Regions from separate parts of the Streptomyces sp. NPDC002701 genome, predicted to be linked through region 1. Evidence: riboswitches for the same ligand, from Rfam matches in the RefSeq annotation. Region 1 holds a riboswitch; the other holds the start of a gene.
The links. Region 1 has a riboswitch for cobalamin ahead of ACFYXC_RS34970 (ABC transporter substrate-binding protein). Riboswitches for the same ligand answer to the same signal wherever they lie in the genome.
Positions count from the first base shown of each region.

Region 2: linked by a shared signal. The riboswitch ahead of ACFYXC_RS22385 (cobalamin biosynthesis protein) and the one ahead of ACFYXC_RS34970 (ABC transporter substrate-binding protein) in region 1 are both predicted to bind cobalamin.

Region 1 covers NZ_JBIAQL010000022.1:47,218-52,227, forward strand. Annotated here, with positions in the region: gene ACFYXC_RS34960 (ABC transporter ATP-binding protein) at 1-335, opposite strand, end outside; gene ACFYXC_RS34965 (FecCD family ABC transporter permease) at 332-1,447, opposite strand; gene ACFYXC_RS34970 (ABC transporter substrate-binding protein) at 1,444-2,487, opposite strand; cobalamin riboswitch at 2,517-2,699, opposite strand; gene ACFYXC_RS34975 (class I SAM-dependent methyltransferase) at 2,763-3,512, opposite strand; gene ACFYXC_RS34980 (ATP-grasp domain-containing protein) at 3,839-5,010, opposite strand, start outside.
Region 2 covers NZ_JBIAQL010000008.1:56,621-61,630, forward strand. Annotated here, with positions in the region: gene ACFYXC_RS22370 (lysozyme) at 96-839, shown strand; gene ACFYXC_RS22375 (anion permease) at 1,008-2,261, shown strand; gene ACFYXC_RS22380 (hypothetical protein) at 2,274-2,495, shown strand; cobalamin riboswitch at 2,648-2,781, shown strand; gene ACFYXC_RS22385 (cobalamin biosynthesis protein) at 2,906-3,862, shown strand; gene ACFYXC_RS22390 (cobyric acid synthase) at 3,859-5,010, shown strand, end outside.

The DNA of each region.
Region 1 (5,010 bases):
TCGAGCAGCCGTTTGTGCGGGGTGCGGCCCATGGCGACGACCTCGCGCACGGACAGGTCGAAGTCGGCGCCCGATTCCTGTGTCACCGCCGCCACGGTCCGGGCCAGTTGCCGCACGGGCAGCGACCAGGCGTCGGTGCCGTCGACCCTGACGCGGCCGGTCACGGGGCGCAGGACGCGGTAGACGGCGCGCAGCAGGCTGGACTTGCCGCTGCCGTTGGGGCCGACGAGGCCGATGACCTCACCGGGGTGTGCGGTCAGGGAGACGTCCTCGACGAGGCGGTGGGCGCCGGCGGTGAGGGTGACGCCGTCGACGACGAGTTCGGTGGCGGTCATGCCCCTCCTCGGTCGCTGGTCCTGCGGGCGTCGCGACGCATCAGCCACAGGAAGAACGGGCCGCCGCACAGGGCCGTGAGCACCCCGACTGGTATCTCCATGGGCGCGGCGACGATGCGTGCGGCGATGTCGGCCCAGACGAGGAAGACCGCGCCGCCGAGGGCGGCGGTCGGCAGGACGCGGCGGTGGTCGCCGCCGACGGCCAGGCGGACGATGTGCGGCAGCATCAGCCCGACGAAGCCGATCGGCCCGCACGCCGCCACGAGGACGCCGGTGACGAGGGAGAGCAGGACGAACATGCGGGCGCGGAAGCGGGCCACGTCCAGCCCCATGGTCGTGGCGGCCTCCTCGCCGGCGAGCAGCAGGTTCAGGTTGCGGGCCTGCACCATGAGGACGGCGATGCCCACCAGCAGGGCGGCGCTGGGCAGCCACAGGGTGTCCCAGTTGACGCCACCGAGTCCGCCGAGAGTCCAGGCGAGGACCGCGCGGGCCTCGTTGCCCCGGTCGGTGGTGAGCAGCAGCAGGTCGAGGACGGCGGTGAGCACCGCGGCGATGGCCACACCGGACAGCACCAGCCGTGCGGACGTGATCCGGCCGCCGGTGCGGGCGGTGGCGTAGACGAGCAGCAGTGCCCCGAGCGCGCCCGCGAACGCGGCGGCCGACAGCGACGCCGACCCGAACAGGGTGACGCCGAACACGATCACCGTGACGGCGCCCAGTGATGCCCCGGAGGAGACGCCGAGCAGGTAGGGCTCGGCGAGCGGATTGCGGATCAGGGCCTGCAGGGCGGTTCCGACGACCGCGAGTCCGGCGCCGGCGACGGCCCCGAGAAGGACGCGGGGGGCGCGGACGTCCAGCACGATGGTCTCCCGCGCCGGCGACCAGTCCGGTTCCGTCCAGTCGGCGCCCAGCGCGTGCGTGACGATGCCCCACACCTGGCCGGGCGGCACCTGGACCGAGCCGATCGCCAGGCCCGCCGTGGCGGAGGCGATCAGCAGGACGGTCAGGACGACGAGTGTGACGGTGAGACCGGCCGGCCCGGCCCGCTTGTCGCCCTGTTTCCTCGGTTTCACGACGCTTTCGGTGGCGGTGGCGGTGACCGGGGCCGTCACGCGAAGCTCTCGGGATGGAGACCGCGGGCGAGGTCCTCCACCGCGTAGGCGGACCGCACGCCGACCAGGGTGGCGGTCAGCGGCAGGACGACGAACCGCTTGTCCCTGATGGCGGGCACGTCCTTCAGGGCGGGCTGGGCGAGCAGAAACTTCTTCTTCTGCTCCACACTGCCGGCGCCCGCGTAGTCGTAGATCGCGATGGCCTCCGGCCTGCGTTCGACGACCTGCTCCCAGGAGACGTCACCGAAGACGTCATCGAGGTCGGCGAAGACGTTCTTGCCGCCGGCGAGCCGGATCAGCTCGGTGCCCAGGCTCTTGCCGCCCGCGGTGAAGGCGGCCTTGTCGCCGCTGTCGTACACGAAGACAGGCACCTCGGGCTCGTCCTCGACGGCGGTGGTGGCCTTGTCGACCCGTGCCCGGAGGCCGGAGACGAGCTTGTCCGCCCGGTCGGGCACGCCGAAGATCCTGCCCATGGTGCGGATCTCGTCGTAGGTGTCCTTCATCGTGACCCGCTTCTTGCCGCAGTACTCGCGGTTGAGGTGGGTGTCGATGCCGGCGTCGGCGAACGCCTTGCGGGAGCGGCCCTCGCTCTCGGTGAAGGCGCTGCCGTAACCGCCGTAGACGAGGTCCGGCTCGGCGTCCAGGACGGTCTCGAAGGACGGTTCCTTCTTCGCCAGTTGCGGGATCGACTCGTAGTCCTTCTTCAGCTCCGGCAGGGTGGCGGAGTCGGGGAAGGCGGTGCCGACGATGTGGTCCCTCAGGCCGAGGGCGAGCAGGAGTTCCGCCGGGTGCTGGTGGATGGTGACGACGCGCGCGGGCGCCTTGTCGTACGTCGTCCGCACGCCGCAGTTGTCGATGGTGACGGGGAAGCCGTCGGCCGGCGAGGCCGTGGCCTTCGCGTCCTGGGCGGTGTCCTGCGAGGATCCGCAGCCGGCGGTCAGCAGGGCCACGCACAGGGTGACGGCCGCGGCCCCGGCGCGCAGGGCACTGTGTCGGCGGGCAGGGGTGAACAGCGGGGGACGGGACGTACCGTCGTACACGTGAAGCCTCCTGGGGAGTCCGCGCTCCTCGGATCGGGCCCGCGACAGGCCAGTGTCCTGACTCCCGGATCGACGCTCCCCCTTGCCTTCCCGCGCGGCGCGCAGTGGCGTGTCGAAGGGTGCACTCCCCGGTCACAGTGGCGGGACCGTGCCGGATTCGCACCGGCTTCCTGTCTCCCGTCGCGGCGATGACCCGGTGATACTACGTTCCGCCCGGCTCGCGGCAAAAGGGCGTACGGATCCGCGCGCGCCACGCACGCCTTCGCCGCTCTGCGTCACGCCTCGCGGACCGCCCGCAGTACCAGCCGCTCGGCGTTCTCGTCGTAGGGGCGGCCGTCGAAACCGCCGAAGACCTCGACCCTGCCGAAACCCGCCTCCTCCACCATCCTCCGCAGCTCGACCGCGCTGTACACGAACCACACCAGCGTGGCGCGCGTCACCCGCTCGCCCCGGACCAGGATCCAGTCGCTGCGCAGCCGGGCCCAGTCGTCCAGGACGGTGTCGGTCTGCACCATCAGGTCCTCGCCCCGCTGCACCACCTTGGGCGGGGTGACCTTGCGGGCCAGCAGTTCCTTGCCGGCCAGGTCCAGGACGAGGGTGCCGCCGGGGGTCAGGCAGGTGTACATGGTGCGCAGTACGCGGGCGTTGTCGGCGGGATCCTCGAAGTAGCCGAAGGAGGTGAACATGTTGAGGACGACGTCGAAGGCGCCCGGTGCCTCGTAGGTGCGTGCGTCGGCCTGCACGTACGTGACCCGGTCGCCCGTGTCGGCCGACCGTTTGCGCGCCCGGTCCAGCATGGCGGGACTCAGGTCGACCCCGGTGACGTCGTGGCCGCGGCGGGCGAGCGGGACCGTGAACACACCGGGACCGCAGCACAGGTCCAGCACCCGGGTTCCGGTGGGGAAGGCCAGCAGGGGAGAGGTGTCGAGCAGTTCCTCGGCCTGCGCGTGGCGTTGCTCGGAGAAGAGGAAGTCGTGGAACTCGGTCCAGAAGTCGTCGTCCTGGAACCCGCCCGTCCGTGTCATGCGGTCTCAGTGCTCCTTCGTCGTCATCGTGCAGGTGGTGGTGCGGTGTGCGGTCGCGGAACGCCGGCAGTACGGGGAAGCACCGTGCACCAGGCGCCGAGCGGCGGTCAGCAGGCCGGAGCCGGCCGTTGTTTCCGTCGTCTTCGGCGAGCCCGTGAGCCCGTGAGCCCGTGAGCCCGTGAGCTCGTGAGCCCGTGGAGCTGCCCGACCCGTACTCCGCCGACAGGGCCGGCCGGGTGCCTACCGTCAGAACGGCCAGGCCGGCCCGCGGCGGTCCGTCGAGCGCGGACGGCGTGGCCCGCAAGCCCTTCCCGCCCGGCGCTTGTTCAGCCACCCGCATCCCCGGTCCGCGGGAACGGCTCCGTCAGCACCCGTACGGCATTGGCGGCGGCCACCGCGTGGTGCGTGGCCAGCTCGGCGCTCTCGGCCTCCGCGTAGACGATGCCCGCGTAACCGCGGCTGTCGGTCAGGTGCTCGACGGGGTCGCCGACTGACCTGACCGGGTACCAGGCGGGTGACCCCGGCATGTCCGCCAGGCGGTCCAGCCCGGCGACACCCGTGAACACCCCGGGCGCGGCCGGGTAGCCCAGGACGAAGGCGACCGCCGGGCCGCCGGGCAGGTCGGCGTCCATGAGGCGGGGACGGCGCCCGAGCGCGGCCTCGATCATCGCCGCGTACACGTTGACGCCCAGCGCCCGGCACATGCCCTCCCCGACCAGGGCGCCGCCGATCCGGGGATTGATCTCGACGACCTCCGGCCCGCCGGCGGTCAGGACGAACTCCACGTGCGCGAAACGATCGGTGTAGCCGACCGCCGCGAGCACCTCGCCGAGCCACCGCTCCAGCACGGCCCGCCGCGCCTCGGGGAAGGCCACGGGAAACGCGGTGATCTCCTCCCGGAAGTACGGCTCCGGTGACATCAGCCGACTGGAGACGCCCAGCAGCCGGGTCCGGCCGGCCCAGGTGAGGGTCTCGGCGCTGTACAGCGGCCCGCTGAAGTACGGCTCCGCGAACAGCCGTCCTTTCAGCTGCCGCCCGGCCGCCTCGGCCAGGGCCGCCTCCAGCTCCGGCTCGTCACGCACCAGCCAGACGTTCTGACTGCCGGTGCCCGCCGTGTCCTTCAGGACGGCGGGCAGGCCGACCTCCTTGAGCGGCACGTTCCCCGATTCCGTCCCGGTCGCCTCCACGGCGCGCCCGCGCGTCAGCCCGGCGTCGTGCAGCCGGTTGCGTACGGCCGCCTTGTCCCGGGTCAGTCGCAACACGGCCGGATCGAGACCGGGCAGACCGAGACGGTCGGCGAGTTCCGCGCCCGCCAGGGTCCAGGTGTCGGTGGAGCTGATCAGACCGCGCAGCCGAGGTGTCCGGTGCAGCAGATCCGTGAGCCCTTCCACGTCGAAGGTGTCGGTGACGACGACGTCGAGGGCGTCCGCCGGAAGCCTCTGCAGCTCGTACGAGTAGTAGGCGCGGTCGCGTGTCAGCAGGGTGAGCCGCTCGCCGA
Region 2 (5,010 bases), on a different contig from region 1:
CAGCACGGGTGATTGACCGGCGGACGACGCGTCGCCAGGGATCTTCCAGTAGCCTCTGGGAGATTTTCGTGCATGTCGCCATTCCGGGGGGAAATATGGCTCGTGGTAGCAAACCGTCCCGTCGGCGCGCCCGCCTCGTCGCCGCTTCCATGGCGACGCTGGCGCTCGGCGGGACCGCCCTCCTCGAGGTGCCGGCCTCGGCGGCCGGCAAGCCGAAGGGGCACGACGTGTCCTCGCACCAGAAGAACGTGAACTGGTCGGGCGCGAAGAACAAGGGCGCCAGGTTCGTCTATGTGAAGGCGACCGAGTCGCACACGTACCGCAATCCGTACTTCGCCCAGCAGTACGACGGCGCGCGCGGCGCGGGCATCATCCGCGGCGCGTACCACTTCGCCCTGCCGCACAAGTCGTCCGGTACGGAACAGGCCGCCCACTTCCTGCGCAACGGAGGGGGCTGGCGGCCGGACGGCTGGACGCTGCCGCCCGCGCTGGACATCGAGTACAACCCGTACGACGAGAAGAGGAAGTGCTACGGGCTGAGCAAGGGCGCGATGGTCGGCTGGATCAGGGCGTTCAGCGCCGAGGTGAAGCGGCAGACCGGCCGGCGGCCCGTCATCTACACCAACCACGACTGGTGGAAGACGTGCACGGGTGACAGCGCGGCCTTCGGCTCGAACCATCCGCTGTGGCTGGCCCGCTACAGCGCGTCCGCGGGGTCGCTGCCGCCCGGCTGGAGCTTCTGGACCTTCTGGCAGTACGACGACAGCGGCAGCCTGCCGGGTGACCAGAATCTCTTCAACGGCTCCCTGTCTCAGCTGCGGAGCTTCGCAAGGGGGTAGTGGACCCTCGAATTCCGCCTCTGTTCGATGACGCGGGCCGTCACTTCGACACAAGCGGAAGGGCGGCACCGCGATCGAGTCACCCCACCGCCCTACTCAGTTCACTTTCCGTTCATCCAGGTTGCCTACGTTCCATCTGCCACTGACGTCCAACAGAAGCCTGGGTAAATGGAACACATCACGCTCCTCCTCGGAATCGTGATCGTCACCGCTCTCGTGTTCGATTTCACGAACGGTTTCCACGACACTGCCAACGCGATGGCGACGACCATCTCGACCGGCGCTCTCAAGCCCAAGACGGCGGTGGCCATGTCCGCCGTGCTGAACCTCGTCGGTGCGTTCCTCTCCGTGGAGGTCGCCAAGACGATCTCCGGCGGCATCATCAACGAAGAGGGCATCCGCACCGAAGTGATCTTCGCGGCGCTCGTCGGCGCCATTCTGTGGAATCTGCTGACCTGGCTCCTGGGTCTGCCGTCCAGTTCCTCCCACGCGCTCTTCGGCGGCCTGATCGGCGCCGCGGTGATGTCGGCTGGCTGGTCGTCGGTGAACGGCTCGACCGTGATCACCAAGGTGCTCATCCCCGCGGTCGCCGCGCCCCTGGTGGCCGGTCTCGCCGCGATGCTCGCCACCCGGCTGACGTACCGGATCAGCAACCGGGCCGGTGAGCAGGCGACCTCGAAGGGCTACCGCGCGGGCCAGATCACCTCCGCGGGCCTGGTCTCGCTGGCCCACGGCACGAACGACGCGCAGAAGACCATGGGCATCATCACCCTGGCCCTGGTCACCGGCGGTGTGCTCGCGCCCGGGTCGAACCCGCCCCTGTGGGTCATCGTCTCGGCCGGTGTCGCCATCGCCCTCGGCACCTACCTGGGCGGCTGGCGCATCATCCGCACCATGGGCAGGGGTCTCACCGACCTCGCGCCGCCGCAGGGCTTCGCCGCCCAGACCAGCGCCGCGACGGTCATCCTGGCCTCCTCGCACCTCGGCTTCTCCCTCTCCACCACCCAGTCCTGCTCCGGCGCCGTGATGGGTTCGGGGCTCGGCCGCAAGGGCGGTGTGGTCCGCTGGTCGACCGCGACGCGCATGTTCGTCGCCTGGGGCCTCACGCTGCCCGCCGCCGGACTGGTGGGCGCGGGCGCCGAGTTCCTCACCCAGCAGGGCACCTGGGGCATCGTCCTGACCGGCGCGTTGCTGATCGCCGGCTCCGGGGTCATCTGGACGCTGTCCCGCCGTCAGCCCGTCACCGTCGACAACGTCAACGACGAGCCCGTGCCCGCCGGCGTCGTGACGGCCGCGATCGCCGCCGTCACCCCGCCCCCCGCGGGCCCGGTCACCACCGCGGCCACGGCGACCGCGCCCGACGACCTGATGACGACCATCCCGGGCCCGGACGCCGAGCCGGCCCGTCCGGCCACGGTGTAAGGAACGAACCACATGAAGATCGACTGGGCAGCCCTCGGCTCCGTGTTCGGAGTCAGCCTCATCGCCACCGTCGCCCTCGTGGGCCTCTTCACCCTCGGCATCGTCGGCCTCTCCAAGCGCGAGACGGCCACCGCCCAGGGCGGCTCGGCGGCCCTCGCGGTCACCGGCGCGTACGCCTGCTTCGCGGCCTGCGCGGCAGCCGTGGCCTACGGCATCTACCTGATCGTGGCCTGACGCCCGCAGCGCGTCCGTCCGGCCCCCGCAGTACGTCCGTTCAGTACGGGACGGCCCCGCCGACCACTCGGTCGGCGGGGCCGTCCCGTGTTCCATGTGGGCCTCAGCACACTCTCCCTTCGCAGGTCAACAGCAAGTTGACGGGTGTTCTCGGGGCGTGGTGGACTGCCGGGGCCATGTACGACGGCAGGAGAGGAAGCCGGTGTGAATCCGGCGCGGTCCCGCCACTGTGACCGGGGAATCCCTTCCCCGGGAGTCAGGAACTCTCGTCGTCGGTCTCGTCGAACCAGGGCGTGGACACCCTGAGTGAGGACATATCGCCATGCGCGGCCGTCTGTTGTGGACCGGTGTGCCCCGTACGAGGGTGCCGGGTACGGGAGTTCCGCCTCACGTAGCGGCGGGCTGAACCGATGCGTGCCGATCGCGTCTTCGCGTACGGCGCCGCCGCCGGCCTCCTCGGTGACCTGCTGTTCGGCGATCCCCGCCGGGGGCATCCGGTCGCCGCGTTCGGCCGTGCCGCGGGGGCCGTGGAGCGGGTCCTGTGGCGGGACCACCGCGGGTGGGGCGCCCTGCACACCACCGTGTGCGCGGGCGGCGCCGTCGCCCTCGCCGTGGCCGCCGACCGTGCCGTACGCACCTGCGGCGCCGCGTCCGTCGCGCTGACCGCCGCCGCCACCTGGGCGGTCGTCGGCGGGACCTCGCTCGGGCGGGAGGCCCGGGCCGCCGGCGACGCGCTGGCCGCCGGGGACATCGAGGCCGCCCGCGAGCGGCTGCCGCACCTGTGCGGGCGCGACCCGCAGGCGCTGGACGCCGACGGGATCGCCCGGGCCGTCGTCGAGTCCGTCGCCGAGAACACCTCCGACGCCGTCGTGGGCGCCCTGGTGTGGGGCGCGGTCGCGGGCGTGCCCGGTCTGGCCGGGTTCCGGGCCGTCAACACGCTGGACGCCATGGTGGGGCACCGGTCGCCGCGATACCGGCGGTACGGGTGGGCCTCCGCGCGGCTCGACGACGTCGCCGGGTGGCCCGGAGCCCGGCTGACCGCTGTCCTCGCGGCCGTCGCCGGAGATGATCCGCGGGGCGCGATCCGCGCCTGGCGTACCGACGCCGGCCAGCACCCGAGCCCCAACGCCGGCCCCGTCGAAGCCTCGTTCGCGGGCGCGCTCGGAGTGCGGCTCGGCGGCACCCTCTCCTACGCGGGACGGGTCGAGCACCGGCCCGTCCTCAACGGCGGCGGGCGGCCCGTGCGGGTCGGGGACATCGAGCGGGCCGTCCGGCTCTCGCGCCGCGTGGGCCTGCTCGCGCTGGGTGTGAGTGTCGCCGGGCGGCTGCTCGCCGGGGCAGCCGCCGGGAAGGGGCGTACGTCATGAGCGGGGGCCGGGAAGGCGGGCCGGGCGGGGGGCTGCTCGTCGCGGGCACCACGTCCGACGCGGGCAAGAGCGTCGTGACCGCCGGGATCTGCCGGTGGCTGGTGCGGCGGGGGGTGAAGGTCGCGCCCTTCAAGGCACAGAACATGTCGCTGAACTCGTTCGTGACGCGGGAGGGCGCCGAGATCGGGCGCGCGCAGGCCATGCAGGCGCAGGCCGCCCGCGTGGAGCCGACCGCGCTGATGAACCCCGTCCTGCTGAAGCCGGGCAGCGACCGCAGCAGCCAGGTCGTCCTGATGGGCAGGCCGGTGGGTGAGATGAGTGCGCGCGGCTATCACGGCGGACGTCAGGAGGCGTTGCTCGGGACCGTGCTGGACTGTCTGGCCGAGTTGCGGGGCACGTATGACGCGGTGATCTGTGAGGGGGCCGGGAGTCCGGCCGAGATCAACCTGCGGCGGACGGACATCGTGAACATGGGGATCGCACGCAACGCGCGGCTGCCCGTGCTCGTCGTCGGCGACATCGACCGCGGCGGGGTCTTCGCCTCGTTCTTCGGCACGGTGGCCCTGCTGTCGCGCGAGGACCAGGAACTCGTCGCCGGGTTCCTCGTCAACAAGTTCCGCGGGGACGTCTCCCTCCTCGAACCCGGCATCGACATGCTGCACGGGCTCACCGGGCGCCACACCTACGGCGTCCTGCCGTACCGGCACGGGCTCGGCATCGACGAGGAGGACGGACTCCGCGTGTCCCTGCGGGGCTCGGTGCGCGAGTCCGAGGTGTCCGCCCCCGTCGGCGAGGACATCCTGCGGGTCGCCGTCTGCGCGATCCCCCTGATGTCCAACTTCACCGACCTGGACGCGCTCGCCGCCGAACCGGGCGTCGTCGTGCGGTTCGTGGACCGCGCCGAGGAACTCGTCGACGCCGACCTGGTCGTCGTGCCCGGCACCCGCGGCACGGTCCGCGCCCTGGAGTGGCTGCGGCGGCGCGGCCTCGCCGACGCCCTGGTGCGCCGGGCCGCCGAGGGGCGCCCCGTGCTGGGCATCTGCGGCGGCTTCCAGCTCCTCGGCGAACACATCGACGACGAGGTGGAGTCGAGGGCCGGCGCCGTGGACGGGCTCGGACTCCTCCCCGTACGTGTGCGGTTCGCGCGG